DNA from 3 places in the Streptomyces incanus genome. Region 1 is predicted to be linked to each of the others. Evidence: predicted binding sites of a transcription regulator. Region 1 holds the regulator's gene; each other region holds the start of a gene.
What was found. Region 1 encodes HrcA, which represses chaperone genes, less so after heat shock. Its sites were predicted from a motif close to TTNGCACTCNGNNNNNCNGAGTGCNAA; they were not measured.

Region 1 (6,002 bases):
ACCGCGCCTCGTCGGGGGTGGTGGCGGTGGCCAGCGTGAACGTGCCGGCGCGGCGCAGGGCGTCCAGGACGTCGCGGGAGGGCACGCCGAAGTGGAACGACACCACCGGCACCGGGTTGTCGAGCAGGACGGCGAGTTTGGCGTCGTAGCCGTCGTCGCGGCCGCAGTCGGGGTCGCCGAGCTCGGTGGCGTACCAGGGGGCCTCACCGGCCAGCTGGTGGGCGTAGACGCCGACGGCGGCGGGGTCGGGGGTCTCGGGCTGCGGCATGAAGACGTTGACGCCGAAGGCGAGGCCGGTCAGTCCGCGCAACTGCTTGATCTCCTGGTACATCCCGTCCGCGGTCTTGTACCCGGCGGCCAGGAACCCGAGTCCGCCCGCCTCGGACACGGCCGCGGCAAGCTGCGGCACGGCGACTCCGCCCGCCATCGGGGCCTGCACCACGGGGTGCCGGAGGAGGTCGGTGAGCGCCAAGGACATGACGGCATGTTGCCACGTCCTTCGGACATCTCCGAATCGGATCGAAGGCAGACCGGACGCGGATCGAAGATGGACCGGAAACGGATCGAAGGCGGATCGAAGACGGGTTCGAAGACGGGTTCGAAACGAACCGGGAACCCGTCGGAGACAGGTCCGGAGCGGTTCCGAAGAGGGCTTCGGAAGGGCTCCGGACGGATTCCGGAGCCGACCGTGCCCCTTGGCGCAGACCGTTTCCGAGGCCCCGCGCGGCCACTGCGACGAAGCGCCCCCGGGGCGTCCCGCGGGGGCCTTGTCCGGCCCTCGCGGAAAGCACCCGTCAGCACCATCAGGGAGCCGCAGGCCCACAGGCCCGTAGACGCCCGCCAGCGCGCGGCAGCGCCTCAGCGCCCGTTGAAGGCGTCCTTCAGCCGGGAGAACAGGCCCTGCTGGCCCGGCTGGAACTGGCCCAGCGGGCGCTCCTCGCCGCGGAGCTTGGCGAGTTCGCGCAGCAGGCGTTCCTGTTCGACGTCGAGCTTGCCCGGGGTCTGCACCTCGACGTGCACGATGAGGTCGCCCCGGCCGCCGCCGCGCAGATGCGTGACGCCCCGGTCGTGCAGCGGGATCGACTGGCCGGACTGGGTGCCGGGCCGGATGTCGACCTCCTCCATGCCGTCCAGCGTCTCCAGCGGCACTTTGGTGCCGAGGGCTGCCGCCGTCATCGGGATGGTGACCGTGCAGTGCAGGTCGTCGCCGCGCCGCTGGAAGGTGCTGTGCGGCAGCTCGTGGATCTCGACGTACAGGTCGCCGGCGGGACCGCCTCCGGGGCCGACCTCGCCCTCGCCGGCCAGCTGGATCCGCGTGCCGTTGTCCACACCGGCCGGGATCTTCACCGTCAGGGTGCGGCGGGAGCGGATCCGTCCGTCGCCCGCGCACTCCGGGCACGGGGTCGGGACGACGGTGCCGAAGCCCTGGCACTGCGGGCAGGGGCGCGAGGTCATGACCTGGCCCAGGAAGGACCGCGTGACCTGCGAGACCTCGCCCCGGCCGCGGCACATGTCACAGGTCTGCGCGGTGGTGCCGGGCGCGGCGCCCTCACCGCTGCAGGTGGTGCAGACGACCGCCGTGTCGACCTGGATGTCCTTGGTCGTCCCGAACGCGGCCTCGTCCAGCTCGATTTCGAGGCGGATCATCGCGTCCTGGCCGCGGCGGGTGCGCGAGCGCGGTCCGCGCTGCGACGCCGTGCCGAAGAACGCGTCCATGATGTCGGAGAAGTTTCCGAAGCCGCCCGCTCCGAAGCCGCCCGCGCCACCGCCGCCGGCCTGCTGGAGCGGGTCACCGCCGAGGTCGTAGACCTGCTTCTTCTGCGGGTCCGACAGCACCTCGTAGGCGGCGTTGATCTCCTTGAACCGCTCCTGCGTCTTCGGATCCGGGTTGACGTCCGGATGCAGCTCGCGGGCGAGTCGCCGGAAGGCCTTCTTGATCTCTTCCTGCGACGCGTCCCGGCGTACGCCGAGTACGGCGTAATAGTCGGTGGCCACTTACGACTCCGCCAGGATCTGTCCGACGTACCGTGCCACTGCGCGTACCGCTCCCATCGTTCCCGGGTAATCCATGCGTGTCGGTCCGACCACGCCGAGCTTGGCAACAGCCTCGCCGCCCGAACCGTAGCCCACCGACACCACGGACGTGGAGTTGAGTCCCTCATGGGCGTTCTCATGACCGATACGCACGGTCACGCCCGGATCCTTCGCCTCGCCGAGCAGCTTGAGAAGCACGACCTGCTCCTCGAGCGCCTCCAGGACAGGCCGGATCACCAGGGGAAAGTCATGTCCGAAGCGGGTCAGATTGGCGGTGCCGCCGATCATCAACCGCTCCTCGTTCTCCTCGACCAGTGTCTCCAGGAGAGTGGAGAGCACGGTCGAGACCGTACCGCGTTCCTCGGGGTCGAAGCCCTCGGGGAGGTCCTCGACGAGGGATGGTACGTCGGTGAAACGGCGGCCCGCGACACGGCTGTTGAGCCGCGCCCGCAGATCCGCCAGGGTCGCCTCCCCGACCGGCGCCGGACAGTCGATCATGCGCTGCTCGACCCGCCCGGTGTCCGTGATCAGCACCAGCATGGCGCGCGCGGGCGCCATCGGGAGCAGCTCCACGTGCCGCACGGTCGAACGGGTCAGCGACGGGTACTGCACGACGGCGACCTGCCGGGTCAGCTGCGCGAGCAGCCGCACCGTGCGGGCCACGACGTCGTCCAGGTCGACGGCGCCCTCGAGGAAGTTCTGGATGGCGCGCCGCTCGGGCGCGGTCATCGGCTTGACGCCGGCGAGCTTGTCCACGAAGAGCCGGTAGCCCTTGTCCGTGGGGATGCGCCCGGCGCTGGTGTGCGGCTGGGCGATGAAGCCCTCGTCCTCCAGGGCCGCCATGTCGTTGCGCACGGTGGCCGGGGAGACGCCCAGGTTGTGCCGCTCGGTGAGGGCCTTGGAACCGACGGGTTCCTCGGTGCCGACGTAGTCCTGGACGATGGCGCGCAGCACCTGGAGCCTGCGTTCACTGAGCATCACGCGCACCTCCAGAAGCCGTCCGCCCGGTATCTTCCCTGGCACTCTTCGCACGCGAGTGCCAGTCTCCCCGCCCAGTGTACGGCCGGGGGGTACTCCCCGGGCAAGGCCGGTGCCGCACCGTCGCGCCGCGAAAGCCGTAGGCGGTTAGCGTCGCGGTATGACGGTGGCTTGGGAAGAGTCGGGATGGGAACGGCCGGCGCCGGGAGTGGGGCGGTGCCGGCTTCCGGTGTGGGACTGCACGGTGGGGCTCGTGGTCGGCGCGGACGCGGTGCTGCTCGTGGACTCCGGTTCGTCCCTGCGCGAGGGCGCGCGGTTGCGGGCCGAGGCGCAGGCGCTCACCGGGCGGCGTGTGACGCATCTCGCGCTCACCCACCCCCACTTCGACCATGTGCTGGGGGCGGCGGTGTTCGCGGGCGCGGAGGTGTTCGGTGCGGTGGGCCTGGACACGGTGCTGGCGCGGGGGCGCGAGGAGCTGCGCGCGGACGCGGAGCGCCACGGTCTGGACGCGCGGGCGGCGGAAGAGGCCGTGGACGCGCTGGTCACGCCCCGGCACACGGTGGCCGGCGAGCGGACGCTCGACCTGGGCGGCGGACGGCGGGCACTTCTCGCGAACGTGGGCCCGGGGCACACGGCGCACGATCTCGCGGTACTGGTGCCCGGCGATCCGGGGGTGGTGTTCTGCGGCGACCTGGTGGAGGAGTCCGGCGAGCCGCAGGCGGGCCCCGACGCCGTGCCGTCGCAGTGGCCGGGCGCCCTGGACCGGCTGCTGGCCCTGGGCGGCGAGGACGCGGTGTACGTCCCCGGCCACGGCGCGGTGGTAGACGCGGCGTTCGTACGGGCCCAGCGCGACGCCCTCGCGGCCCGCTTCGGCGTGTCGGGCTGAATCTTCGGCCGAACGGGGGCCTGCTTCTCCTATCGTCATCAGAATGCGCTCGTACTCTCCTGATCTGACCCCCGGGTGGAAGAAGTCCCGTCCCGTCCCCGAGGTGCCGGCCGAGCCCGGTCTGGTCGTGGAGGAGCCCGGCAGCGGATTCTGCGGCGCGGTGATCCGCTGCGAGGCGGGCACGGTGACCCTGGAGGACCGCTTCGGCAAGCACCGGGTGTTCCCGCTGGAACCGCGCGGCTTCCTGTGGGAGGGGCGTGCGGTGACGCTGGTGCGGCCGGCCGCCGGCCCGTCCCGGCCGGCCCGTACGGCGTCCGGTTCGGTGGCGGTCCCGGGCGCACGCGCGCGCGTGGCGCGTGCCGGGCGCATCTACGTCGAGGGGCGGCACGACGCCGAACTGGTCGAGAAGGTGTGGGGCGACGACCTGCGCATCGAGGGCGTGGTCGTGGAGTACCTGGAGGGCGTCGACGACCTTCCGGCGATCGTCGAGGAGTTCGGTCCGGGCCCGGACGCACGGTTGGGGGTGCTGGTGGACCACTTGGTGCCGGGTTCGAAGGAGTGGCGGATCGCCGGGGCGGTCACCAGTGAGCACGCCCTGGTCGTCGGCCACCCCTACATCGACATCTGGGAGGCGGTGAAGCCGTCCTCCCTGGGCATCGAGTCCTGGCCGCGCGTCCCGCGCGGCCAGGACTGGAAGACGGGGGTGTGCGGCGCCCTGGGGTGGCCGGAGAACACGGGGGCGGCCTGGCAGCGGATCCTGGGCCGGGTGCGGTCCTACAAGGACCTGGAGCCGGCGCTCCTGGGAAGGGTCGAGGAATTGATCGACTTCGTCACGGAAAGCGGTGGGGCCTGACGCCCGGGAAGGCGCCGAATTCACTGGTGTCCAGGCCGATGCCCAGCATGTCGAGCGGCAGTCGATCACCGAAGTCCAGCTTCATCTGTGCCTTGTAGTCGGCTGCGTCCCCCTCTCCGACGGGCATCGTGAGCAGGACGCAGTGCTCCATGATCGGGTCGATGATGAGGTACGCGGGAACCTTGCCGGCGGCGTAGATCGACCGCTTGACGAGGTAATCCCGCACCACACTGGTCTTGGAGACGACCTCGACCACCAGGGTGATCAGCTCGGACGGCAGCAGACGTCCTGCCTCGGGCGTGGCGTCACGCTTGAGGACCACCAGATCCGGCACGGGCTCGCTGGCCTCGTCGACAATGTCGACGTCCTGGGTCTGAAGGCGAGCCCACTGCTTGCGCGGAATCTGGTCCAGGACATCTTCCACGATCATGTTGTGCACGAGATCGGGACCGGCCATCATCACGATTTCCCCCCGGAGAAGCTCGACCCTGACCCCCTCGGGAGGCTCGAACTCCTCGAAGAACCTGGTCATCCCACGCTCGTCCACAGCGGTCATCTCCGTGGCCCTCCACATCCGCCGCGTCCTTTTAGCGGCAGCCTACGAACCAGGTTAGGGACCGAACCCGCGTTCCGTGGTGATTCACTCCGCCGAGTGATCAATCCACCACATCCCTGACCACGGCGTCCGCCAGCAACCGCCCCCGGAGCGTCAGCACCGCACGCCCCTCCTCGTACGGGCCCTGCTGGAGCAGGCCGTCGGTGAGGGCCCTGTCGGCGGCCCGAAGGCCCTCCGCGCGGAGGAGGGACAGCGGGACGCCCTCCTTGAGGCGCAGTTCCAGCAGGATGCGCTCCACCCGGCGGTCCTCCCCGGAGAGGATCTCGCGCCCGGCACCCGGTGAACGGCCCTCGGCCAGGGCCGCCGCGTACGCGCCGGGGTGCTTCACGTTCCACCAGCGCACCCCGCCCACGTGCGAGTGGGCCCCGGGTCCGGCGCCCCACCAGTCGGCGCCGCGCCAGTACAGCTCGTTGTGCAGGCAGCGGCCCGCGTCCGAGGTGGCCCAGTTGGACACCTCGTACCAGTCGAATCCGGCCGCCGACAGGATCTCCTCGGCGATCAGGTACCGGTCGGCGTGGACGTCGTCGTCGGTCATCGGGACCTCGCCGCGCCGGATGCGGCGGGCGAGCTGGGTGCCCTCCTCGACGATCAGGGCGTAGGCCGAGACGTGGTCGGGGCCGGCGCCGAGGGCCGCG
Region 2 (6,002 bases), on a different contig from region 1:
CGGTCGTGGGACGGGGAGCCGGGCTCATTCTCGCCTTCGGCCGCCATGCGGTCCCGGGTGTGCGTGCACCGGCGTGGGCAAGCGGCGGATCCGTTCGGACGAGGTGCCGCTGTGCCCTCCGCCGTCAGCACCGAAACCGTGGAGGCAGCGCCGCCCGGCGGCGTGGGGTGCGGAGTCCGGCCGCGTCCCGGCCATCGTCGATCCTCGGTCCGGCCGTGGCGCGCGCGTAGGCCATGCCTCGTTTTTCCGGGCGGCCGTAAGCTCACCGACACGGCCCGTTCGGCGGGCGGTTCCTCCGGAAGCACAGGATCGCCGAAGAATCCCATGCGCCGAGCGTGGCACAGGACACCGACATCGAGGGCGATCACGGGCACGGATACGGCACGGAGGCCCGGCGCCGCTGGTCAGCGGTGCCGGGCCTCCGTGTCCGCTACGGGCGTCTGTCACCGACGTCCGCCGCTATGAGCGAGTCGCTCAGTGGGAGTGGCCGTGGCCGTGCCCACCGGCGGCCGGCTCCTCCTCTTCCTTCTTCTCGACGACCAGGGTCTCGGTCGTCAGGAGGAGGGAGGCGATGGAGGCGGCGTTCTCCAGGGCGGAGCGGGTGACCTTGACCGGGTCGATGACGCCGGCCTTGACCAGGTCGCCGTACTCGCCGGTGGCGGCGTTGTAGCCGCTGCCCTTCTCGAGCTCGGCGACCTTGGAGACGATGACGTAGCCCTCGAGGCCGGCGTTCTCGGCGATCCAGCGCAGCGGCTCGACGGCGGCGCGGCGGACGACCGCGACACCGGTGGCCTCGTCGCCGGTCTTGCCGAGGTTGCCCTCGAGGACCTTGACGGCGTGGACGAGCGCGGAGCCACCACCGGAGACGATGCCCTCCTCGACCGCGGCGCGGGTCGCGGAGATGGCGTCCTCCAGACGGTGCTTCTTCTCCTTCAGCTCCACCTCGGTGGCGGCGCCGACCTTGATGACGCACACGCCGCCGGCGAGCTTCGCGAGGCGCTCCTGGAGCTTCTCGCGGTCCCAGTCGGAGTCCGTGGACTCGATCTCGGCCTTGATCTGGCCGACGCGACCGGTCACGTCCTCCTTCTTGCCACCGCCGTCGACGATCGTGGTGTCGTCCTTGGTGATGGTGACGCGGCGGGCGGAGCCCAGCACGTCCAGGCCGACCTGGTCGAGCTTGAGGCCGACCTCCTCGGAGACGACCGTGGCGCCGGTGAGGACGGCCATGTCCTGCAGCATCGCCTTGCGCCGGTCACCGAAGCCGGGGGCCTTGACCGCGACGGCGTTGAACGTGCCGCGGATCTTGTTGACGACCAGGGTCGACAGGGCCTCGCCCTCGACGTCCTCGGCGATGATCAGCAGCGGCTTGGAGGAGTTGGCCTGGATGACCTTCTCCAGCAGCGGCAGCAGCTCGTTGATGGAGCCGATCTTGCCCTGCGTGATGAGGATGTACGGGTCGTCCAGGACGGCTTCCATGCGCTCCTGGTCCGTCACGAAGTACGGCGACAGGTAGCCCTTGTCGAAGGCCATGCCCTCGGTGAAGTCCAGCTCCAGACCGAAGGTGTTGGACTCCTCGACGGTGATGACACCGTCCTTGCCGACCTTGTCCATGGCCTCGGCGATGAGCTCGCCGACCTGCTGGTCCTGGGCGGACAGCCCGGCGACGGCGGCGATGTCGGCCTTGTCGTCGATCGGGCGGGCCGAGGCGAGCAGGTCCTCGGAGACCGCGGCGACGGCGGCGTCGATGCCCTTCTTGAGGGCGGCCGGGGAGGCGCCGGCGGCGACGTTGCGCAGGCCTTCGCGGACCAGGGCCTGGGCCAGCACGGTCGCGGTGGTCGTACCGTCACCCGCGATGTCGTTGGTCTTGGTCGCCACCTCCTTGACCAGCTGGGCACCGAGGTTCTCGAACGGGTCCTCGACCTCGACCTCGCGGGCGATCGTGACACCGTCGTTGGTGATGGTGGGGGCGCCGAACTTCTTGTCGATGACGACGTTGCGGCCCTTGGGGCCGATCGTCACCTTCACCGTGTCGGCAAGCTTGTTGACGCCGCGCTCAAGGGCGCGACGGGCGTCCTCGTCGAACTTCAGGATCTTCGCCATGGCAGCGGGAGCCCTCTCGGGATTCTGGGGTGAAAAAACACTGCGCCCCGGGCCCCCGGCTCAGTAAGCGTGTCGGGACCAGGGGCGCAGTTCGGAGCAAATCTGCTACGAGGTGACTTACTTCTCGATGATCGCGAGAACGTCGCGGGCCGAGAGGACGAGGTACTCCTCGCCGTTGTACTTCACCTCGGTGCCGCCGTACTTGCTGTAGAGCACGATGTCGCCGACGTTCACGTCGAGTTCGACGCGCTTGCCGTCCTCGATACGGCCGGGACCGGTGGCCAGGACGACGCCCTCCTGGGGCTTCTCCTTGGCCGTGTCCGGAATGACCAGGCCCGAAGCCGTGGTCTGCTCGGCGTCGAGCGGCTGGACCACAATGCGGTCCTCGAGCGGCTTGATGGCAACCTTGGAGCTGGCGGTCGTCACGATCCGACCTCCCCCTTCGGAGATCTCACGGGGTTAACTGTCTGAGGTGGCGACCAGGTGGATCCGTCGTCGCGGGTGCCGGACCTGCCTGTCGCTTTGTTGGCACTCTCCAGGGGGGAGTGCCAGACCCGAGACTATGACCGCGATTAGCACTCGGTCAAGCGGAGTGCCAATTCACTGCGTGGCGTCGCCGGAGTTTTTGTGTACGCCAGTCCGATTTGTGTACGCCAGTCCGAGAGGTCGGCCTGCGTTCGGGTGACCGTCGCCTGGGAGCCGCCACCCCCGGACCCCGGCTTCGACCTGAACGGCCTCGCCCTCGATCTCCCCCGATCTCTACGGGCAGGGTGTCTCCGCCGGGAAGTTCCGGCCCCGCCGAAACGGTGAGAAGTGGCTCCGGCGGGTGTGCGAGCGGCGGGCCGGCGGGTGGTCCGCGCACCAGCGCGGCCGGTGAGAAGAGGCCGTCGGGGGGCCGGGGGGCCGGTCGTCCGACCGGTCGAGGGGTGGGGCCACTTCTGCCCGTCCCCCCCCGGTCCGGCGAACCCCGTTCAACACAGGCGGGGGCCCCGGACGGGCTCATGTGCCGGACGGGCTCACGTCCCGGACAGGCTCACGTGCCGGACAGGCTCACGTGCCGGACGTGGTCCTCCAGCCTCCCGACCCTCAATCCCCGGTCTTCCAGCTCGTGCAGCAAACGCGTCGTCCGTTCCGCAAGGGTCAGCGGCGGCCCCTCGCCCGCGGGGACGGAGATGATGTCGCCGGGGGCCAGGCGGTGGGCGCCGCGGGCGTACGTGAGGGTGCCGTCACCCTCCAGGGTGACCCTCCAGAGCACGACCGCCGCGATGCCGCAGTCGGCGGCGGCCCGGAGGGTCGTGGCGTCGTACGTGCCGTAGGGCGGGCGGAACAGGTGGGGGCGGATGCCGAAGCGGGACGTGAGCTTGCGCTGCTGGCCGCAGATCTCGGCGCGCTGACCGGCGTAGGGCAGGCCACGCAGGGCGGGGTGGTCGAGGGTGTGGTTCTGCAGGCTCGCGCCGACCGAGCGCAGCCGGGCGAAGTGACCGTAGCCGGGCCCCACCACGCTGTCCGTGAGGAACATGCTGACGGGGAGGCGGCGCCCGCGTACGAGGTCGATGAAGCGGGGGTCGCGTTCGGCGCCGTCGTCGTAGGTCAGGAAGACGACCTTCTCCCGGGTCGGGACGTGGTCGACGACGGGCGGGAGGCGGCCGGGTGACCGGCCCGCTCCGTCGCCCGTTTCCCCGGCGCCTTTCCCCTCACCCGCACCCGTCCCCGCCCCTTCTCCTGCCCCTGCCCCTGCCCCTGCCCCTGCCCCTGCCCCTGCCCCTGCCCCTGCCCCTGGGACTGTCGGGCCCGCGGTCGGCCGCCCGCCGACCGTGCCGCAGCCCGCCAGCGCCGCCGAAAGGACGAGACCCGCCGCCAGGAGAACCGCCGTGGCCGCCCCCCGCCGGATCACAGGTAGTCCTCCAGGCGCCCCACCGCGTATCCCTCGGCCGTGACCTTGTCCAGGAAGCGGCGGATCATGTCGGGCATGGTGCCCTCCCATTCGGCACGGCCCCGGAAGTGGGAGAGGACGATGTCGCCGGGGCGCAGTTCCCCGTCCCCCTCGCGGTAGTCCCAGCGGTCGACGAAGACCTCCTCGTTCCACAGCGGGGCGTACTCGATGCCGCAGGACTTCGCCGCGCGCAGGGTGTCCTTGTTGTAGTTGCCGAACGGCGGGCGGAAGAGGACGGGGCGGTCGCCGTACCGCTCCTCGATGACGTCCTGCATGCCGCAGATCTCACGCTTCTGGCCGGCGTAGGACAGGCCGGGCAGGTACGGGTGGTTCAGGGTGTGGTTGTTCAGGCCGACGCCCTGGTCCCGCATCTTCTCGAAGTAGCCGTAGTCCTCCTCGATGACGTAGTTGCTGAGGAACGCGGTGTACGGGATCTTCAGCTCGCTCATCATGCGCAGGAACGCGGGGTCCTTCTCGGCGCCGTCGTCGATGGTGAGGAAGACGACCTTCTCCTCGGTGGGGACGGTGGTGAAGACCGGGGGGAGGCCCGGTTTCCGGTGCCCGTCGACCTCGAAGCCCTCACGGGTGGTGATCCTCGGCTTCTCCTCGGGCGCCGGCGGAGCGGTCCGGGGCACCTGTTTGAGCCCCCAGCGCTTCGCGGCGGCCACCCGCGCGGCGTGCGCGGCGCGCAGTTCGGCGGCGTAGGAGTCGGGCTCGCGGGCCGGAGGCGCGGCGAGGGGCTGGGGGCCGCCCGCAGCCGGGTCCGGGGCGGTGGAGTCCTGTCCGCAGCCCGCGACGAGAGGGGCGAGGGTCGCGAGGGTGAGTACGGCGACACCGGCCCGCACACCCACCAGTGACCATCTTTTGTCATTTTGTCCTACTAGTCGCATGGGGTCGGATCCTCGCAGTCCACCGCCCCGGACCCGGTCCGACACCGCGGCCGGCGGCACACCGTCCGCCGACTGGCCCACAACGGCCCGTACCTGACCCACAATGGGCCGGTGAACGACCGCACCCCCCTTCCTGTCCCACCCCTCGCCCCGCTCCTCACTCCCGAGGGCCGCGCCCTCCTCGACGAGGTGCGCGACACCGACCCGGCCCAGGAACTCGCCGTCGCGACCCGGCTGCGCCGTGAGCATCCGGCGGAGCTCGTGTCCGCGGCGCTCGGCCAGGCCCGGCTGCGGCAGCGGGCGGTGGTGAAGTTCGGGGCCGAGGACGCCGGGCGGATGTTCTTCACACCGAACGGGGTCGAGCAGTCGACCCGGGCGAGCGTGGCGACGTACCGGGCAGGGCGGCTGAAGGAGCTGGGGGTGACCTCGGTGGCCGACCTGTGCTGCGGGATCGGCGGGGACGCGATCGCGCTGGCCCGCGCCGGAATCCGGGTGCTCGCGGTGGACCGGGACCCGCTCACCGCGGCGGCGGCCCGGGCCAACGCCGACGCGCTGGGGCTCGCGGATCTGATCGAGGTGCGGGAGGCAGACGTGACGGAGGTGGACACCGCCGGGTACGACGCCGTCTTCGTCGACCCGGCCCGGCGCGGCGGCCGGGGCCGCGTCTTCGACCCCGAGGCCTACTCGCCCCCGCTGTCCTGGGCGATCGAGGCGGCCCGCAGGGCGCCCCGCGCCGCCGCCCTGAAGGTCGCTCCGGGCATCCCGCACGAGGCCGTTCCCGGTGATGCCGAGGCCGAGTGGATCTCGGACGGCGGGGATGTGAAGGAGGCGGTGCTGTGGTTCGGCACCGGGCACGCGGCCGCCCCGTCGGAGACAGTGGCGAGCCCCGGACCGGGCCCCGCGCCGGACCCCGAGCCGGACCCCGGCGCGGTACGCGCGACCCTGCTGCCCGGCCCCCGCACGCTGCTCTCCCGCGGGCTGCCCGACCCGGCGGTGCGTCCGCCCGGCCGGTACCTGTACGAGCCCGACGGCGCCGTCATCCGCGCGCATCTCGTCGCCGAGGTCGCCGACCGGCTCGA
Region 3 (6,002 bases), on a different contig from region 1:
CCGACACCGACACCGACCGGCGTGACCGCGTCGACAAGCCCGTCGGTTACGCGGGAGCAGACATCCCCGTCTACCTCCTCGTCGACCGGGACCACCACACCGTCGTCCACAGCGAGCCGAAGGACGGCCGTTACCAGCAGTCCCGGTCCTCCCCCTGGGGTCGACCGTCGAACTCCCGCCCCCGGTGAGCATCACCCTCGACACCGAGAGGCTCAAGGGCTACGCCGACCGAGCCCCGCCGGTCCGAAGACGCCCGAGGGCGGCACCCCCTGCTGTGCAGGAAGTGCCGCCCTCGGTACCGACGGACCGGGTCCGAACCTGAGGTGAATCAGGCTCAGAAGTCCATGTCACCGCCCGGCATGCCGCCCGGAGCGGCCGCGCCGGCCTTCTCCGGCTTGTCGGCGATGACGGCCTCGGTGGTCAGGAACAGCGCGGCGATCGACGCGGCGTTCTGCAGCGCGGAACGCGTCACCTTGGCCGGGTCGATGATGCCTTCCTTGATCAGGTCGACGTACTCGCCGGTCGCGGCGTTCAGGCCGTGACCCGGGGTCAGGTTGCGCACCTTCTCCACCACGACGCCGCCCTCGAGGCCGGCGTTGACGGCGATCTGCTTCAGCGGGGCCTCGAGCGCGAGCTTCACGGCCTGGGCGCCGGTCGCCTCGTCTCCCTCGAGCTCCAGCTTCTCGAACACCTGGGAGGCCTGGAGCAGGGCCACGCCGCCACCGGCGACGATGCCCTCCTCGACGGCCGCCTTCGCGTTGCGAACGGCGTCCTCGATGCGGTGCTTGCGCTCCTTGAGCTCGACCTCGGTGGCGGCACCGGCCTTGATGACCGCGACACCGCCGGCGAGCTTCGCCAGGCGCTCCTGCAGCTTCTCGCGGTCGTAGTCCGAGTCGCTGTTCTCGATCTCGGCGCGGATCTGGTTCACGCGGCCCTGGACCTGGTCGGCCGAGCCGGCACCGTCGACGATGGTGGTCTCGTCCTTGGTGATGACGACCTTGCGGGCCCTGCCCAGGAGGTCGACCGTGGCGTTCTCCAGCTTGAGGCCGACCTCCTCGGAGATGACCTCGCCGCCCGTGAGGATGGCGATGTCGCCGAGCATGGCCTTGCGGCGGTCGCCGAAGCCCGGGGCCTTGACCGCGACGGACTTGAAGGTGCCGCGGATCTTGTTGACGACCAGGGTCGACAGGGCCTCGCCCTCGACGTCCTCGGCGATGATCAGCAGCGGCTTGCCCGACTGCATGACCTTCTCCAGGAGCGGCAGCAGGTCCTTGACGTTGCCGATCTTGGAGTTGGCGATCAGGATGTACGGGTCGTCGAGCGACGCCTCCATACGCTCCATGTCGGTGGCGAAGTACGCCGAGATGTAGCCCTTGTCGAAGCGCATACCCTCGGTGAGCTCCAGCTCCAGACCGAAGGTCTGGGACTCCTCGACGGTGATGACGCCTTCCTTGCCGACCTTGTCCATGGCCTCGGCGATGAGCTCGCCGATCTGGGTGTCGGCGGCGGAGATGGAGGCCGTGGAGGCGATCTGCTCCTTGGTCTCGACGTCCTTCGCCTGCTCCAGCAGGGCACCGGAGACGGCCTCGACGGCCTTCTCGATACCGCGCTTGAGGGCCATCGGGTTGGCGCCGGCGGCTACGTTGCGCAGGCCCTCCTTGACCAGGGCCTGGGCGAGAACGGTCGCGGTGGTCGTACCGTCACCGGCGACGTCGTCCGTCTTCTTGGCGACTTCCTTGACCAGCTCGGCGCCGATCTTCTCGTACGGGTCCTCGAGCTCGATCTCCTTGGCGATGGACACGCCGTCGTTGGTGATCGTGGGGGCGCCCCACTTCTTCTCGAGGACGACGTTGCGGCCCTTGGGGCCGAGCGTCACCTTGACGGCGTCCGCGAGCTGGTTCATGCCGCGCTCGAGGCCGCGCCGCGCCTCCTCGTCGAACGCGATGATCTTGGCCATGTGAAGTGGTCCCTCCAGGACTGGGGGTGATGACTCCAGGACCGCGCCCGCGCCCGCGACGGACGGCTCACAGACCCGGTGGTTCCTTGCTCCACCGGCCCGCGGGCCTCACCGACCCGGTCCTTACGTTGTCACTCTCACCTTCAGAGTGCTAACGCAATGATTAGCACTCGACCCATGCGAGTGCAAGCGCCTTCGAGGATCGGCAGGTGACTCAGCCACCCGCGAACACCCCGGACAAGACGGACAGCGGGCCGGACACACCCCCGGATCCCCAGGGCGAGCGGCGGGACGGGCCCGGGGCAAGGCGAAGGGCTCGCGCCCCCGGGGTGACCCCGGAGACACGAGCCCTTCGCTGGCAGGAAAATTCTCGTGGTTGCTGGTAGCGCGTTCAGGCGGTGACGCGAACCATGTCGGCCTGCGGGCCCTTCTGGCCCTGCGAGATCTCGAACTCGACCCGCTGGCCCTCTTCAAGGGTGCGGTAGCCGTCCATCTGGATCGCGCTGTAGTGGACGAAAACATCCGCACCACCGTCGACCGCGATGAAGCCGTACCCCTTCTCCGCGTTGAACCACTTGACGGTGCCCTGAGCCATGCCTAACTCCCCTATTACTGGCCCTTGCACAGATCCGCACTTCGCGGATCCGGGTCAGACCTCACTCCCCAAACGGTTGGGGGCGTGCGCCGGAACGCGTCGACCGCGGCTGAATGTATCTGCCCAACTGCCCTCTGCAACAGGTCAATCGGACGAGAAATCTCGACGTCGCCGGTCCGGAATGTGACGGGAATTCGCCCGATTTCAGGGCAAGTCAGACCGGGCAAACATCGCAAAAGCCGCGGAAGGAGCCCAGACTTTGGCTACATCCAGTCGGGCGGGCGGCAGGAATTAATGGTTCCCGATGGGGAAATCGGGACCGTGTTCCCCGACTCTATCGTGTTCAATCCCACGGAATTGCCCCCTCCGCTTCTCTCGCGGAGGGGGCAATTCGGTGAACGCTCGGTAAGGGTGATTACCGAAGGTAATGATCAGCCGCCGGCGACGGCCGGGATGATCGACACCCCCGTGCCGTCCGGGGTCGCGGTGTCCAGGCCCTGCTCGAAGCGGACGTCGTCGTCGTTGACGTAGACGTTGACGAATCGGCGCAGCTTGCCCTGGTCGTCGAGGACCCGGGCGGCGATCCCGGTGTGGTTCTTCTCCAGGTCGGCGATGACGTCGCCGAGAGTGGCACCCTCGGCGCCGACCTCGGCCTTGCCGCCGGTGTAGGTGCGCAGGATGGTGGGGATGCGAACGGTCACGCTCATGCGACTTGACCTCCAGTGACGATGAAGATTCTCTACGTTTCGGCCGCCGGGCCGGCGGCTTCGGCCTGTGGAGCCGGCGCAGGACCTCGGCTTGGATGCGTCCCGGGGCGGCCCCCGGCCGTGAAGCGGGAAGCCCGCCGGCCGGCCGCCGGCCTCCCCCGGGCTCCAAAGAGGAGGTCAGGCGAGGCCGGCCTCTCGGAACGACTCCAGGCTGGGACGGATGGTCGCGGTCAGGCCGGTGTCGGCCACCGCGTCCAGCGTCTTGAGACCGTCGCCGGTGTTGAGCACGACGGTGGTCAGGGCCGGGTCCAGGTCGCCGTTCTCGATCAGCTTCTTCGTGACGCCGACGGTCACGCCGCCCGCGGTCTCGGCGAAGATGCCCTCGGTCCGGGCGAGCAGCCTGATGGCCTCCACGACCTGTTCGTCCGTCACGTCCTCCACCGCGCCGCCGGTGCGGCGCGCGATGTCCAGGACATACGGGCCGTCGGCGGGGTTGCCGATGGCGAGCGACTTGGCGATGGTCTTCGGCTTCTGCGGCCGGACGACGTCGTGGCCCGCCTTGTACGCGGTCGACACCGGCGAGCAGCCCTCCGCCTGGGCACCGAAGATCTTGTACGGCCTGTCCTCGACGAGGCCGAGCTCGATCAGCTCCCGCAGCCCCTTGTCGATCTTCGTGAGCTGCGAGCCGGAGGCGATGGGAACGACGATCTGGTCGGGCAGCCGCCAGCCGAGCTGCTCGCAGATCTCGTACGCGAGGGTCTTGGAGCCCTCGGCGTAGTACGGCCGCAGGTTGACGTTGACGAAGCCCCAGCCCTCGCCGGCCGGGTCGCCGATCAGTTCGGAGCAGAAGCGGTTCACGTCGTCGTAGTTGCCCTCGATGCCGACGAGCTCCCCGCCGTAGACGGCGGCCATGACGACCTTGCCCTGCTCCAGGTCGTGCGGGATGAACACGCAGGAGCGCAGGCCGGCGCGGGCGGCGGCGGCGCCGACGGCGCCGGCGAGGTTGCCCGTGGAGGAGCAGGAGAGGGTGGTGAAGCCGAAGGCGCGGGCGGCCTCCAGGGCCTGGGCGACGACCCGGTCCTTGAAGGAGTGCGTCGGGTTGCCGGAGTCGTCCTTGACGTACAGGCCGCCGGTGACGCCGAGTTCGCGGGCGAGGTTGTCGGCCTGGACGAGCTTGGTCCAGCCGGGGTTGATGTTCGGCTTGGTCGCCACGTCGGCGGGGACGGGCAGCAGGGGCGCGTAGCGCCAGATGTTCGCGGGGCCCGCTTCGATGCGCCGGCGCAGTTCCTCGGTGTCGTGGCCCGAGAAGTCGTAGGCGATCTCCAGCGGGCCGAAACACTCCTGGCAGGCGAAGACGGGACCGAGCGGCACGCGGTGGCCGCACTCGCGGCAGGACAGCGCGGCGGCGGGTCCGAGATCGACGGAGGGCGCGGCGGATTCGGTGGTGCTTTCAACGGTCTGCACAGCCATGTGAGGCGAGGCCCTTTCTCCTCATCTTCCTCACGACGCATCTCGCCGTGAGACGGATTTGGCACCTTCCCTAGCCGGGAGCCTCGCGAGGACGATCAGCGACGCGATCCACTGCGATGCGCGGTGAACGCCGCAATGCGCTGTGATCGTCGATCGACGGTGATCTACGAGAACCGGCTGGAGGGTTGCCGGGGCTTCATCGGGCCGTTTCCCTCTGCCCCTCTGGATGAGCTGTATGCGGTTGTGTCGTGCGGTTGTGGGTCGTGCGGTCGTACGGCGCGGATGAGGACCGGAGAGGGTCGCGACCCCCGATGTGCGGGGTTCATCCGCGTTGTTCAAGACTGTAACCGAAGGCCAGGACGGTGGAGAGAGCACGTCCGAACCGCGAGACGGGTCACAGGGGCATGGATCACAGGGGTACGGGCCGCCGGAGTACGGGCCGCCGTAGTACGGGCCGCCGTAGTACGGGCCGCCGTAGTACGGGCCGCCGTAGTACGGGCCGCGGGAGTATGGACCAGAGGGGTTATGGAGCGCAGAGGTGAGGAGCCGCCGACCGTGCTGGAAGAAGTCGAGCGCTGGCTGGCCGACCGCTCCTGGTCCGTGACCGACCGCCCGACGCACCGCCTCCTGGCCGCGAAACGCGCCACGGGACAGACGGTGAGCGTGGTGCTGCCCGCGCTCAACGAGGAGGCCACGGTCGGCGGGATCGTCACGGCGATCCGGCAGGAACTGATGCTGCGGGTCCCGCTGGTCGACGAGATCGTGGTCGTGGACTCCGGCTCGACCGACCGCACCTCCCAGGCGGCCGCCTCGGCGGGCGCGACCGTGGTGCACCGGGACACGATCCTGCCCCGTATCCCCGCCGTGCCCGGCAAGGGCGAGGTGCTGTGGCGCTCCCTGCTGGTCACCCGGGGGGACATCGTCTGCTTCGTCGACGCGGACCTCAGGGAGTTCTCCCCCGCGTTCGTCTCCGGCATCGTCGGCCCCCTGCTCACCGATCCGGACGTGCAGTTGGTGAAGGCCATGTACGACCGGCCCCTGGGCTCCGCGGCCGGCCAGGGGGGCAGGGTCACGGAGCTGATGGCGCGCCCGCTGCTCAACCTGCACTGGCCGCGGCTGGCCGGCTTCGTGCAGCCGCTCGGCGGTGAGTACGCGGCCCGCCGCTCGCTCCTGGAACGGCTGCCCTTCCCCGTCGGCTACGGCGTCGAGCTGGGCATGCTGATCGACGCCCTGCACCTGGTGGGCCTGGACGCCCTCGCCCAGGTCGACGTCG

Region 2: the regulator HrcA is predicted to act here: its motif matches at 2,673-2,699, upstream of groES (co-chaperone GroES).
Region 3: the regulator HrcA is predicted to act here: its motif matches at 2,121-2,147, upstream of groL (chaperonin GroEL).

Annotation. Positions count from the first base shown of each region.
Region 1 covers NZ_JBHSPC010000012.1:35,225-41,226, forward strand. Annotated here, with positions in the region: gene ACFP2V_RS03680 (nitronate monooxygenase) at 1-478, opposite strand, end outside; gene dnaJ (molecular chaperone DnaJ) at 859-1,995, opposite strand; gene hrcA (heat-inducible transcriptional repressor HrcA) at 1,996-3,012, opposite strand; gene ACFP2V_RS03695 (MBL fold metallo-hydrolase) at 3,173-3,898, shown strand; gene ACFP2V_RS03700 (DUF3097 domain-containing protein) at 3,942-4,751, shown strand; gene ACFP2V_RS03705 (Uma2 family endonuclease) at 4,729-5,307, opposite strand; gene hemW (radical SAM family heme chaperone HemW) at 5,408-6,002, opposite strand, start outside.
Region 2 covers NZ_JBHSPC010000037.1:147,589-153,590, forward strand. Annotated here, with positions in the region: gene groL (chaperonin GroEL) at 475-2,100, opposite strand; gene groES (co-chaperone GroES) at 2,218-2,526, opposite strand; gene ACFP2V_RS14965 (polysaccharide deacetylase family protein) at 3,134-3,994, opposite strand; gene ACFP2V_RS14970 (polysaccharide deacetylase family protein) at 3,991-4,878, opposite strand; gene ACFP2V_RS14975 (class I SAM-dependent methyltransferase) at 5,035-6,002, shown strand, end outside.
Region 3 covers NZ_JBHSPC010000015.1:67,538-73,539, reverse strand. Annotated here, with positions in the region: gene ACFP2V_RS06145 (Uma2 family endonuclease) at 1-188, shown strand, start outside; gene groL (chaperonin GroEL) at 335-1,957, opposite strand; gene ACFP2V_RS06135 (cold-shock protein) at 2,349-2,552, opposite strand; gene ACFP2V_RS06130 (MoaD/ThiS family protein) at 2,984-3,259, opposite strand; gene thrC (threonine synthase) at 3,437-4,729, opposite strand; SAM riboswitch class I at 4,748-4,962, opposite strand; gene ACFP2V_RS06120 (glucosyl-3-phosphoglycerate synthase) at 5,285-6,002, shown strand, end outside.